2 linked regions of the Nonomuraea africana genome follow. Each later gene encodes a partner of the first gene's protein in a complex. Links are inferred from orthologs where the notes say so. Each region holds a gene or a part of one and is shown in the gene's direction. Other genes may lie near its edges.

The links. The genes of interacting proteins can lie anywhere in the genome.
Region 2: rplI (region 1) and rplM share a complex: the UniProt entries of both Bacillus subtilis proteins name them as parts of the 50S ribosomal subunit. The link is inferred for Nonomuraea africana from one-to-one orthologs.

Annotation. Positions count from the first base shown.
Region 1 is NZ_JADBEF010000001.1:7,407,285-7,414,738, reverse strand. The notes cover bases 1-2,834. They hold rplI (50S ribosomal protein L9), read left to right. Parts: upstream 1-1,111; coding sequence 1,112-1,558; downstream 1,559-2,834. Other genes in these bases: H4W81_RS35245 (ABC transporter substrate-binding protein), read left to right, coding at 1,883-2,749; rpsR (30S ribosomal protein S18), read left to right, coding at 861-1,097; H4W81_RS35260 (single-stranded DNA-binding protein), read left to right, coding at 170-748; rpsF (30S ribosomal protein S6), read left to right, coding at 1-90. In the rest of the region: H4W81_RS35240 (amino acid ABC transporter permease), read left to right, coding at 3,114-3,968; H4W81_RS35235 (amino acid ABC transporter ATP-binding protein), read left to right, coding at 4,429-5,172; H4W81_RS35230 (APC family permease), read right to left, coding at 5,180-6,673; H4W81_RS35225 (MATE family efflux transporter), read right to left, coding at 6,756-7,454. UniProt on the Bacillus subtilis protein: Binds to the 23S rRNA.
Region 2 is NZ_JADBEF010000001.1:8,422,363-8,428,362, forward strand. The notes cover bases 2,228-5,223. They hold rplM (50S ribosomal protein L13), read left to right. Parts: upstream 2,228-3,501; coding sequence 3,502-3,945; downstream 3,946-5,223. Other genes in these bases: H4W81_RS40455 (hypothetical protein), read right to left, coding at 2,228-2,396; H4W81_RS40460 (CAP domain-containing protein), read right to left, coding at 2,432-3,193; rpsI (30S ribosomal protein S9), read left to right, coding at 3,974-4,498; glmM (phosphoglucosamine mutase), read left to right, coding at 4,500-5,223. Outside these bases: H4W81_RS40450 (hypothetical protein), read right to left, coding at 1-1,397; more of H4W81_RS40455, read right to left, coding at 1,593-2,227; more of glmM, read left to right, coding at 5,224-5,849; H4W81_RS40480 (hypothetical protein), read left to right, coding at 5,904-6,000. UniProt on the Bacillus subtilis protein: This protein is one of the early assembly proteins of the 50S ribosomal subunit, although it is not seen to bind rRNA by itself. It is important during the early stages of 50S assembly.

The DNA of each region.
Region 1 (7,454 bases):
GAGCCGGCCACGGTCAAGGAACTCGACCGCCAGATGAACCTCAACGAGGGCATCATGCGGACCAAGGTTCTCCGCCCGGACGTGCACTGAGCGGCTCGTTCTCCCGGCTTTCTGTCGGGGGCGCGCCGTAGTCTGAGCCGTAACCAAGAGTCGAGGAAGGGCCCCAGCCATGGCAGCAGGCGACACCGTCATCACCATCGTCGGCAATCTTGTCAACGATCCTGAGCTGCGCTTCACCCCCACGGGGCAAGCTGTGGCCCAGTTCCGCGTCGCGTCCACTCCGCGGTTCATGGACCGCCAGACCAACGAGTGGAAAGACGGCGAAAGCCTCTTCCTGACCTGCAACGTGTGGCGGCAGGCGGCCGAGAACGTCGCCGAGTCGCTGACCCGCGGCATGCGGGTCATCGTTCAGGGACGGCTCAAGCAGCGGTCCTACGAGACCAAGGAAGGCGAGAAGCGCACGGTCTATGAGGTCGAGGTCGACGAGATCGGCCCGTCCCTGCGCAACGCCACGGCCAAGGTCAACCGCACCTCCCGTCAGGGTGGCGGCGGTGGCGGCTTCGGCGGCGGCCCCGCCGACGACCCGTGGGCCTCTGCCTCCCCGGCCCCGCCCCAGGGCGGCGGCGGTTTCGGCGGCGGTGGCGGCGGATACGGCGGCGGCAACCAGGGTGGCGGCTTCGGCGGCCAGCCCCAGGGCGGCGGCGGTTTCGGCGGCGGCGGCGACTTCAGCGACGAGCCTCCCTTCTAGTCTGAAGGGCCCGTTCGCGGGCCCCTCACGGTCAGGCCGCGAGGTCTGACCACCTGTCAACAAGCCCGAGTCCATTCCCGCTTCACGGCGGGGCTCTGAAAGGAGCACCACGATGGCTAAGCCGGCACTGCGCAAGCCCAAGAAGAAGGTTTGCCTGTTCTGCCACGACAAGATCTCCTACGTCGACTACAAGGACACGGCGCTGCTTCGGAAGTTCATCTCCGACCGCGGCAAGATCCGTGCGCGCCGGGTGACGGGCAACTGCACCCAGCACCAGCGCGACGTGGCGACCGCGATCAAGAACGCCCGTGAGGTGGCTCTGCTGCCCTACACGAGCACCGCGCGCTAAGGAGGACTTGCGACATGAAGCTCATCCTCACCACCGAGGTCTCCGGCCTCGGCGCCCCCGGCGACATCGTCGAGGTCAAGGACGGCTACGGCCGCAACTACCTCGTGCCCCGCGGCTACGCGATCCTCTGGACGCGTGGCGGCGAGAAGCAGATCGCTTCGATCAAGAAGGCGCGCGACGCCCGCGAGATCCGCGACCTGGGCACTGCCAAGGAAGTCGCCGGCCAGCTCGGCGCTCTGAAGGTGAAGCTGACCACCCGCGCCGGCGAGTCCGGCCGTCTGTTCGGCTCCATCACCACCGCTGACATCGCCGACGCGGTCAAGAAGGCCGGTGGCCCGGTCCTCGACCGTCGTCGCATCGAGATCGTCAACGCGATCAAGAGCGTCGGCTCCCACAAGGTCAGCGTCAAGCTGCACCCGGAGGTCTCCGCCTCGGTCGACGTCGAAGTCGTCGCCGGCTAACGGTACTTCCCGGTCAGGCCCCCGCATCCTCTGGACGCGGGGGCCTTTCCATATCTCTACAAGGGGCGAACTCCCTGACCAGGGACCCGCCGCTCCCACGTCAGCTTCTAGACCGGCCTCTCCAGCCCCATCGATCTCGGGTGGCGTAGTTTTCGGTCTGCGTGGGATCTCGGATGACGTTGACCTCGGGTCGGTACGCGGGAGACGGTGGCCCGTGCGGCGGCTGGGCAACGTGGAGGTTTTGGGCATATGGGGTGGAGTTGGTTGCCTATTTGGGGCGCGTACAATTTGCACGTTCATCTAGGTAAACGTGGAGGCACGCCCATGGTCCGCCCTTCGATGCTGCTCGCGCTTGGAGCGTTGGCGACGGCCGCCGTGGCGTGTGCGCCCGCCAACAACACCGCGAGCATCTCCGCGCCGAGCGGGGCGCCCTCCACCGCCTGCACCAAGGACCAGCTCAAGCTCGTCACCCCGGGCAAGCTGACGATCGGCACCGACAAGCCCGCCTACGAGCCGTGGTTCAAGGACGACGACCCGTCCAACGGCCAGGGGTTCGAGAGCGCGGTCGCCTTCGCCGTGGCGGGGGAGATGGGCTTCGACCGCGACGAGGTGCAGTGGTCGACGGTGAAGTTCGACACCGCCTTCGCGCCCGGCGTCAAGCAGTTCGACTTCGACATCAACCAGGTCTCCATCACCCCGGCGCGCGCCAAGGCGGTGGACTTCAGCAAGGGCTACTACACGGTCAAGCAGGCCGTGGTGGCGGTCGAGGGGTCGAAGTTCGCCGGTGCCACCGACCTGGCCGCGTTGAAGGACGCGAAGATCGGCGTCCAGGTGGGCACGACGGCGCTGACCGCCGTGAAGGAGGTCGTCCAGCCGGCGGCTGAGCCGAACGTGTACAACGAGCAGATCGACGCGGTGAACGCGCTGAAGAACAAGCAGGTCGACGCCCTGGTGGTGGACCTGCCGACGGCGTTCTACGTGACCGCCGCGCAGGTGGAGAAGTCCAAGATCGTGGGTCAGTTCGCGGCTACGTCCGGCGCTCCCGAGGAGTTCGGGCTGGTCATGGGCAAGGGCAGCACGCTCAAGCCGTGCGTGGACAAGGCGGTCGAGGCGCTGAAGTCGAAGGGCGAGCTGGCGAAGATCGAGCAGCAGTGGCTCGGCTCGGCGGCCGGCGCTCCTGAGCTCAAGTAAGGGACTGCCGCTGCGTGCTCCCTGCCGCCGGACAGCTGGTATCTCGTGGTCAACGAGACTCGGTGATGGTGGAGAGCGCGTGGTTCCGAGAGCTGACGGCTCCGGGGGCTGACTGTTCTCGGACCGCTGGTTCCCTGGGGAACGGGCTGGGTTTCGAGGACTGCGGGGATTCCGGGTGCACTGGTACTCCCACGGGAGCTGGTGGTTTCAGAGGAGCCCCCGGTTTTCCGGGGAGTTGGTGGTTCCGGGGGGCCGGGCTCCAGCGCGGTGGGGAGTGTGTGGGAGTTGGGACGACGGTGGGGCGTGGCCGGGTCGTTGAGGGGCCGGGCATGGATGGCATGGACACCGAAGGTGAAGTAGGCCGATGACGAGCCAAACCGCGACCGAGTGGGTCAAGAGCGATCGGCAGGTCGAGCGGGAGCGGGTCCGCAGGACGCGGGCCCGCCGTTCGGCGTCCGTCGCGACGGCCTCGACGATCGTCTTCCTGGTCCTCCTCGTCTGGGGGGTGACGAACTCTCCGGGCTGGGCCAGCGTGAAGGAGACGTTCTTCAACTGGGACGAGTTCGTCAACGCAGTGCCCGACGTGCTCACCGGCTTCCTGCTCAACATCAAGATCTTCCTGATCGCCGAGCCGCTGATCCTGGTCGTCGGGCTGCTGGTGGCGCTGGCGCGAGGGCTGAAGGCGCCGATCTTCTTCCCGCTGCGGGCGCTGGCCACGGCGTACACCGACATCTTCCGCGGCGTGCCGACGATCCTGGTGATCTACCTGATCGGGTTCGGACTGCCCGCGCTGCAGTTGCAGGGGGTCCCGACGGACCTGGCCACGCTGGGGATCATCGCGCTGACGCTGTCGTACGGCGCGTACGTGGCCGAGGTGATCAGGTCGGGCATCGACTCGGTCCACCCGAGCCAGGTGGCGGCGGCGCGGTCGCTGGGGTTGAGCCATGGCAAGACCATGAGGTTCGTGGTGCTCCCTCAGGCGCTGCGCAGGGTGGTGCCGCCGCTGCTCAACGACTTCGTCTCGTTGCAGAAGGACACCGCGCTGGTGGCCACGATCGGGCCGCTGGAGGCGCTGCGGCAGGCGCAGATCCACGCGGCGGGCAGCTTCAACTACACGCCCTACCTGGTGGCGGCGTTGCTGTTCATCCTGCTGACTATCCCGATGGCACGGTTCACCGACTATCTGGCGGCCAGGTCGCAGAGACGGCGTGGTCAGTGAACGCCGCGGAGAAGAGCTCGGACGGGACCTGCCGTCGGCACCGTAGGACGGACGCGCGTGAGGGCAGGCGACCGAACCGCAGGACAGGCGTCAGTGCTGTGCGAGCGGACCACCGCAAGGCAGGCGCCGCTGACGGGCGAGTGAACCGCACCTCAGACCCCGGTGGTGGGCGAGCGGACCGCACCCCATACGCCGGTGGTGGGCGAGTGGACCCTGCCTCAGACCCCGGTGGTGGGCGCGTGGGGGTGCGCCGTTGCGGCGGGCAGCCGGGGGCGCACGAGGAGCGTCCCTTGGACGGACGGTCAGCGGTGACCACGAAGGTGCGTGGGACGGCTTGCCGTACGGCACCAAACGACGGCCGTACGGCACCGCAAGGTACGGCACCAAACGGCGGCCGTGCGGCACCGAAAGGTACGGCACCGAGAAGAGGCCGGATGGCAGCCAAGAGAGCAGGTGTGGCGTGAGTGTGTTGACCATTGACGGGGTCTGGAAGAACTACCACGGCCACCACGTGCTGCGGGGCATCGACCTCGAGGTCGACACCCACGAGGTGGTCTGCCTCATCGGCGCGTCGGGGTCGGGGAAGTCCACGCTGCTGCGGTGCGTGAACCTGCTGGAGACCGTCGACGACGGCGCCATCCTCCTCGACGGCAAGGAGATCACCGATCCCGCCGTCGACGTGGACGACGTGCGCAAGCGGCTGGGCATCGTCTTCCAGGCGTTCAACCTCTTCCCGCACATGTCCGTGCTCGACAACATCACGCTCGCCCCCCGCCAGGTGCACAAGGTGGCCAAGGGCGAGGCGGAGGAGCAGGCCAGGGCGCTGTTGGCCAGGTTCGGGCTGGCGGAGAAGGCCGGGGCCTACCCCGACCAGCTGTCGGGCGGGCAGCAGCAGCGGGTGGCCATCATCAGGGCGCTGGCGACGCAGCCCAGGCTGATGCTGCTGGACGAGGTCACCTCGGCGCTGGACCCCGCGCTGGTCACCGAGGTGCTGGGGATCATCAAGGAGCTCAAGCAGTCGGGCATGACGATGATCCTCACCACGCACGAGATGGGCTTCTGCCGCGACATCGCGGACACGGTGTGCTTCCTCGACGGCGGCGTGCTGCTGGAGCGGGGCACTCCCGAGCAGATCTTCACCGATCCCCAGCACCCGAGGACGCGCGACTTCCTGCGCAGCGTCATCGAGGCGGGAAGGCTCTGAGCGCGCCTCAGCGGCGATGGCGGCCACCCCGGCCCCCCCGGCCCCCCAAGCCGCCACGGCCGCCCCGGCCGCCCGGAGCTCCCCGGGTGAGCTCGGCGGCGAAGGGGCTGCGCCGCCTGCCGTACGCCAGGTAGACCAGCAGTCCCGCGACCATCCACACCGCGAACCCGGCCCACGTCTGCACCCGCAGATTGATCATCAGCCACAGCGTGGCCAGCACCGACAGGGCGGGGACCAAGGGGGACAGTGGCACGGTGAAGCCCCTGGGCGTGGTGGGCATCGTGTGGCGCAGCACGACCACCCCGACGGACACCATCAGGAACGCGAACAGCGTCCCGAGCACCACCAGCTGTTCCAGCATGAGCACGGGCGCCAGCTGCGCCAGCAGGATCGCCACCACCCCGATCACCAGCGTCACGGTGGAAGGGGTGTGGAAACGGCGGCTGAGCGTGCCGAGGCGGCGGGGCAGCAGGCCGTCGCGGGCCATGGCGAACATGATCCGGGTCTGTCCCGCGATCAGCACCAGGATCACGGTCGTCAGCCCGAGAACCGCGCCGATGTTGATGACGTGCACCATCACGTCCTCGCCGACCGTCTTGAAAGCCGCCGCCAGCGGCGCCTCCCTGGCGATCCGCGTGTACGGCACCATGCCCACCATCACCAGCGCCGTCGCGATGTACAGCACGGTGGCGATCGCCAGGCTCCTGATCATCCCCAGGGGTACGGCACGCGGCGCCTCGACCGTCTCCTCCGAAGCCGTGGCCACGAGGTCGAACCCGACGTACGCGAAGACGATGGCGGGAGCCGCCGCGAACACCCCGAACCACCCGAAGCTCCCCGTTGGCCCCAGGAGCAGCCCGAGCACGGTGTCGGGCGACCCCGTGGACGGCTGGACGGGCGCGATGAAGTCGCCCAGGTTCGCCGTGTCGACGTGCGTCGCGCCGACCACGATCACCGCGCCGATGGCCAGCAGCTTCGCCACGACGATCACCCACAGCGCCCGCAGGCCGATGCGCGCGCTGAGCGCCACCGTGGTCGTCAGTGCGGCCAGCACGAACGCGGCCAGCACACCCTGCGGAATCGCCTGGCCGATCCCGAGGTCGGTGAGGGTCTGGGTGGCGTAGATCGCCCACACCCTGGCCACGACCGCCGCCGCGAGCTGGGTCTCGAGGATCAGCGCCCAGCCGACGGCCCACGCCCACACCTCGCCGAAGATGACGTAGGCGTAGGCGTAGGCGGCGCCGGAGGCGGGGATCGCCGAGGCCAGCTCGGCGTAGCAGAGGGCCGCCAGCATGCACGCGATGCCCCCGATCATGAACGAGAGGATCACGCCGGGACCGGCGGTGGTGGCGGCCTGGCGTCCCGCCATGCTGAAGATGCCCGCGCCGATCATCACCCCCAGGCCGAGCACCACGAGGTCGGCAGGGCGATAGAGCCGGTGGAGGCTGTGTCTGGCACCGGTGCGGAGGCCGATCGCGTCGGCGAGGGGAAGTCGGCGCACGTCGATGGACCAATCGACTAGGAAGGCTCCACCGTGCAGGGTGTGGACCGTGCCAGGCAAGCACGGGCCGGTTGACGAGTGGTCACCCTCCGGTAACTAGCCACCGGGTGCCGTACGCCCTGATACCGAGCGTGAGCATCCTGGCGATCATCCACACGCCCAGCGCCAGCCACAGGACCACGAGGTCTCCCGCCACGAGGGCCACGGGCAGGTAGGCGAGCGTCGTCCACACCCCCGCCCACGCGAGGTAGCGCTGGTCGCCCGCGCCGATCAGCACGCCGTCGAGCACGAAGACGACGCCGGAGATCGGCTGGAACAGCGCCACCACCCACAGGACGCCGAGCAGCTCGGCGGTCACCAGGGGATCGGCGTCGAAGATGCCGGGGAAGAACGGGCGTCCCGCGACGACCAGGACGCCGAGCACGACACCCGACCAGACGCCCCACCACACCATGCGCCTGGTGGCGTCCCTGGTGCCGTCCGCGTCGCCCGCGCCGAGCGAGCGGCCCGTGATGGCCTGGCCGGCGATCGCGATGGCGTCGAGGCCGAGGGCGAGCAGGGTCCACAGCTGGGTGGCGATCGCGTGGGCGGCCAGTTCGGCGGTGCCCATCCTGGTCGCCACGGCGGTCGCGACGAGCAGCACGATGCGCAGGCAGACGGTCCTGACCAGGAGGGCGACGCTGGCCGTACCCGCCTGCGCGATGCCCGCGAGGTCGGGCGCGAGCGGCACGCCCGCCCGCCGGGCGCCCCCGACGACCACCCACAGGTAGACGGCCGCGCC
Region 2 (6,000 bases), 1.0 Mb from region 1 along the record:
CCACCGGGCGCTTGGACGGCCGGCTGTGGGAACGTGCCATCGCCCGGAGCGGGGGCCGATTCGGCGGCGGGGAGCGGGATGGCGCCGTGGAAGCGGGCGGGGCCGTCGCCCCCCTGCGGCGAGTCGCCGTGCTTGCCGCCGGGCGCGAACGCGCTCTCGTCGCCGGCGCGCGCGGGCTCCTGCGGAGCGCCGCCGCCCGCGGCAGGCGCGTCGTCGAGGACGTCGCCGGAGGTCTCGCCGTCCTTGGGACGTCCCCAGGTCGAGCTGTCGAACGGCAGGTCGGGGATGCGGTCGTCGGCCTCCTCGTCCGCGGGCACAGGGGGCCACACGGGGACGTCGCCCGGCTCGGCGCTCTGCCCGAACGGGACCGTCATGGAGGGGTCGAGCGGCTCGTCGTCACCGTGGGCGTCGATGGGCTCGCCGGTCGCGGCGGGCCAGGGCGGCATGGCGGGGGCGTCGTCCGGGGAGGGCCAGACCTTCATCCCCGCGGCGGCGGCGGTGAAGCCAGGAGGGGGCTGCCAGGGCGGCGCGCCGGGCACGACGGGCTCGACCCCCTGCGGCCACGGCTCCTGAGGGCTGTCGGCGGGCTGCGCCTGGTCCGGCCCGCTGTTGGCGGCCTGCCACTTCTGCTGCGCGTCCTCCGCGGGTTGCCACTGGCCCTGCGGGGACTCCGCTGGCTGCCATGCGGGTGAGGGGGCCCAGGGGGAGTCGCTGTCCTGTGGACCCTGCGGCTGGGTGGTGGCACCCCACTGTCCGTTCGGCTGCTGCGGTGTCTGCGGAGCGGGCTGCTGGGGGGTCGGCCGCGACGGGTCGGCGTCCGGTTCGGGGTCGGAGAACCAGTCGTACGGCTGGTCGTCCGCGCCGTGCTCCCACGGCTGGGCGGACTGCGTCCACGACTCGGCGGGCACGCCGGGAAAGGCCGGCAGCGGCCTGGCGCTCAGCGGCAGGCCCAGCCGTGCGTGCTCGGCCGTCGCGTCAGCACCCTGCGCAGGGAGTTCGCCGCCCTGCGGGGGGAGCCCGCCACCGTGCGGCGAGAACTCGCCGCCCGCCCCGGGGAAGGCGCCACTCGGCGCGGGGAACTCGCCACCCGATGAGGGAGCGCCGCCGCCAGGGGCGGGAGAGGCCATGCCCTGCGGGGAAGCCTCGGCGCTTTGCCGGTCGTACTCGGCGTTCGGCCGGCCGTACTCGGTGCCCGGCGATGGGAAGCCGGTGGGGAGGTCGGGGGCGGGCTCCGGTGTGGGGAGGCCGGGCGGCGGTCCCTGGAAGACGGGGATGGGTCGTACGCCCACCGCGCCCGGCCCGGAGAAGTCGGCGAAAGGGGGCTCGGCCAGCGCGTCGCCGTGCGACGGGTGGGAGCCCCCTGGGTAGGCCGGTGGGACGTTCGGCTCGGTCCGCACCGCCGGCCTGCCGAAACTCGGAGGTGGCGTCGCCGGTGCGGCCGAGCCGTCCGTCTCGCGCTCGTGCTCAGACCCAGATTCCTGGCCACGCATAGGGGGAGCCTAACCATAGTCAGGAGATCGGCATGCCCGTATGGGCGTTCTCGCCCCGATCGGCGGGGTGCTTTGGTGGCCTTAAGGGGCGACTGACTGGTTTCAGCTCGCGCGGCGGCCGCTGAGCGAACGTGAGTCGAGCGCGCGATAGACCGTCGCCTGCGTCACGTCGGCGCCGGCCTGCGAGAGCTGCTTGATGTCCTTCTTGCCGGGCTTGTGGCCGTCCTTGAACTGGAGGTAGAGCATGACCGCGTAGTGGCCGTGCGTGGCCACGTGGACGCTGGCCTCGCCCGCGCCGATGAACTTGGTGACCTCGTCGGTGCCCGCCAGCGGCTTGACGAAGAGCTTGCTCTCGCCCTTGGTGCGCACGGAGGCGGCCACCTTGGCCGCCGCCTTGCTGTCGACCAGGTTGGCGACGCCGACCGTGCCGACGATCTTGCCGGCCTTGTCCTTGAAGGTGGCCCGGAGGAGCTGCGTGCACTTGCCGGACTTGAGTGCCTTGTCGAGCTTGTCGCCCTCGGCGGCGTCGGCGCACTTCTTGTCCGTCTTGATGATCGTCACTTCGTAGGAGCGCCCGGCGACGGTGAACTTCTTCTTCGGGAAGAGCTCCTTCTGCGTGAGCGTCTGCGGGTCGGTCTCGCGGGCGGAGGCGTAGCCGTACTTGTCGGACGGCACGACGGGCGCCGCCACGGGCGGCGCGCTCGCGCGGGCCGCGGGATCGGCGGTGGGGTCGGGGCCTTCCGTGTTCCACATGACCACGAGACCGGCCACCAGCGCCCCCAGGACGGCGAGGCCACCGAGAGCGAACCACAGCGGCGTCCTGGAGCGCGGGCCCTCGTCATAGGGACTCCACATCGCGCTGCGCGGCTTGGAGGGGGTCTCTTCGGTCTTCTTGGTGGAACCCATGCGCCGAGATTAGCCGGGCTTGACCGTTGGCGAGGTCACGAAAACCCGAAGTCCTGCGTCCACCAGGGGCCTCCTGGACCCGCGACGACGCCGACCCCGATCGCGCGGTAGCCGCAGTGCAGGAGGTTGCGGCGGTGCTCGGGGCTGGCCATCCAGCCGCTCACTGCCTCGCGGGCGGTGACGTAGCCGCGGCCGATGTTCTCGGCGGCGCCGTCGCGGTATCCGGCACGTTCCATCCGGTTCCACGGCGAGGCGCCGTCGGGGGAGTCGTGGGAGAACGATCCCGTCCTGGCCATCTCCAGGGAGTGTGCGCGCGCCGAGCGGGTCAGCCGCCTGTCGACCCGCAGCGGACGGCAGCCCTTGCGGACGCGGGCGGCGTTGGTGAGCTGGACGACCTGCGTGGCCATCGTGGAGGAGACCTCGATCAGCGGCGAGCCGAGCACCTGGGTGGGGTCGCCGGGCACCTCACCGGGGACCTCGGTCAGCTTCAGGGGCGCCGCCGAGGGTGTGGCCGACGGCTTGGCGGTGCGGCGCGCGCGGCTCTCCACCTGGGCGCGCGACTTCCTGGCCGAGGGCGAGGGAGAGGCCGAGCGAGCGGGAGAGGCCGACAGCGTGGGCGTGGCGGGCGGCGCCGTGTTGTTCAGGTAGATCTGGTCGGAGGCGTCCAGGCGGCTGACCGAGAGCCTGCCGATGAGCACGCCCGCGAACAGGACGGCGAGCAGGCAGCCCAGCAGGCCCAGGAGGTTCCGGCGCCGGGATCTCGGCTGGGGGTGCCGGGTGTGAGGGGTCTGCCACATACCGCAGTCAACGATAGGGACGTCAGATATTCCGCGAGAAGGGGCTGCCGTGAACCGAAACAGAACCGTGCCGCAGGTAGACTACGGCGCGGTGGCCTCCGCTCGTTTTGACCCATGTCCATGGGTGGCGGTAACCTAAGCGTTCGTTGTATGCGAGTCGGTCCGTATGTGACCGATGCGCGGCGCGTCCGGCGTCATCTCCCATCTGCTGGAGACGGAAGGTCCGGGCTGTCGTGCGCCCGCACCGACCGACCATAGAGCTGTCGCATCCGACAGCGCCGAAGACGCTATTAAAGAAGGCTACGACCGTGCGCACGTACACACCGAAGCCCGCCGACGTCCAGCGTCAGTGGTACGTCATCGACGCTACCGACGTGGTGCTGGGCCGGCTGGCCAGCCACGTCGCGACCCTGCTCCGCGGTAAGCACAAGCCGATCTTCGCCAACCACGTCGACACCGGTGACTTCGTCATCGTCATCAACGCCGACAAGGTTGCGCTGAGCGGCAACAAGCTCGAGCAGAAGAAGGCCTACCGCCACTCGGGCTACCCGGGCGGTCTGCGTTCCGTGACCTACGGCGAGCTGATGGAGAAGCGGCCCGACCGCGCCGTCGAGAAGGCCGTCAAGGGCATGCTCCCCAAGAACGCTCTCGGCCGGAAGATGGCCAAGAAGCTGAAGGTCTACGCCGGGTCCGAGCACCCGCACTCGGCCCAGCAGCCCGTGCCGTTCGAGATCACCCAGATCGCCCAGTAGTAGTTCGCGAAAGATTTAGAGGAGAACCGTGGCTGAGCCCACCGGTGTCGAGACGGCCGTGATCGAGGCCGAGCAGGAGGACTTCTCCAGCGAGGAGTTCCCGTCCGAGTACACCACCGAGTCCGCTGCCAGCGCTGACGCTCCCGTGCGCAAGCCCGTCACCACGGGCAACTCGTACGGCACCGGACGCCGCAAGGAGGCGATCGCCCGCGTGCGCATCGTCCCCGGCACCGGCAAGTGGACGATCAATGGTCGTTCGCTTGACACCTACTTCCCCAACAAGGTCCACCAGCAGATCGTCAACGAGCCCTTCGTGGTGCTCGGCGCCGAGGAGGCCTTCGACGTCATCGCCCGCATCGACGGCGGCGGCGTCACCGGCCAGGCCGGTGCCCTCCGCATGGGCCTGTCCCGCGCGCTGGCGATCCTCGATGTCGAGACCAACCGCCCGCCGCTGAAGAAGGCCGGCTTCCTCACCCGTGACGCCCGCGCCACGGAGCGGAAGAAGTACGGCCTCAAGAAGGCCCGCAAGGCTCCGCAGTACAGCAAGCGCTAAATTGGGGCGCCTTTTCGGCACCGACGGGGTACGTGGGGTCGCTGGTCGCGACCTCACAGCCGAGCTCGCCATGGACCTCTCGGTCGCGGCGGCTCACGTCCTCGGCGATGCAGGCGCTTTCGCCGCCACGGGCCACAAGCGGCCCGTGGCGGTCGTAGGCCGGGACCCCCGCGCTTCAGGTGAATTCCTGGAGGCCGCGGTGGTCGCCGGCCTCGCGTCGTCAGGGGTGGACGTGCTGCGCCTCGGCGTGCTGCCCACCCCCGCCGTCGCCCATCTCACGGCCGCGCTCGGCGCCGATCTCGGCGTCATGCTCTCGGCCTCGCACAACCCCGCGCCCGACAACGGCATCAAGTTCGTGGCCCGTGGCGGCTTCAAGCTGTCCGACACGGTCGAGGACGAGATCGAGCGCCGGCTCGGCGAGCGGTGGGACCGTCCCGTGGGTTCGGGGGTCGGCCGGGTGCGTGAGGCGTACGGCGAGGCCGACCGCTACATCTCGCACCTGCTCGACACGGTCGAGGGCAGGCTCGACGGGCTCAACATCGTCGTCGACTGCGCCAACGGCGCGGCCAGCGTCGTGGCGCCCGAGGCGCTGCTGCGCGCGGGCGCGCAGGTCGAGGCCATCGGCGCGCGGCCCGACGGGCTCAACATCAACGCGGGCTGCGGCTCCACCCACCTCGACAAGCTGCAACAGGTCGTCATCTCGCGCGGCGCCGACCTCGGCATCGCCTACGACGGCGACGCCGATCGCTGCCTCGCGGTCGACCACAAGGGCGAGGTGATCGACGGCGACCAGATCATGGCCATCCTGGCGCTGGCCATGCACGCCGAGGGTCGCCTGGCCAAGAACACCGTGGTGGCGACCGTGATGTCCAACCTGGGCTTCAAGCTGGCCATGCGCGAGGCGGGCATCAACGTCATCCAGACCGCGGTCGGCGACCGCTACGTGCTGGAGGCGATGAAGGCCGACGGCTACAACCTGGGCGGCGAGCAGTCGGGCCACGTGATCCTGCTCGACCACGCGACGACGGGTGACGGCCTGCTGACCTCGCTGCACCTGCTGTCGGTGGTGGCCAGGTCGGGCAGGTCGCTGCACGACCTCGCCTCGGTGATGACGGCGCTGCCGCAGATCCTGATCAACGTCAAGGACGTCGACAGGGGCAAGGCGGCGGCGCCCCAACTGTCGGAGGCCGTCGCCGCGGCCGAGGCGGAGCTGGGCGAGACGGGCCGCGTGCTCATCAGGCCCAGCGGCACCGAGCCGATGATCAGGGTGATGGTCGAGGCCTCTTCGGAGGAGCAGGCCAGCAGGGTCGCCGGTCAGCTCGCGGACGTGGTCCGCACGGCCTGCGTCTGAGGGTTTTCGGAGAGGTACGGCACGCTTGTGCCGTACCTCTCTATATTTGTCCGGGTGATCTCCTTACGTGCGCTCGCGGGCGCGATTCTCGCCTCAGCCCTCCTTCTCGGCACCGCGCCCGCCGCTGAGGCGGCGGCCAGACCAGGCAACG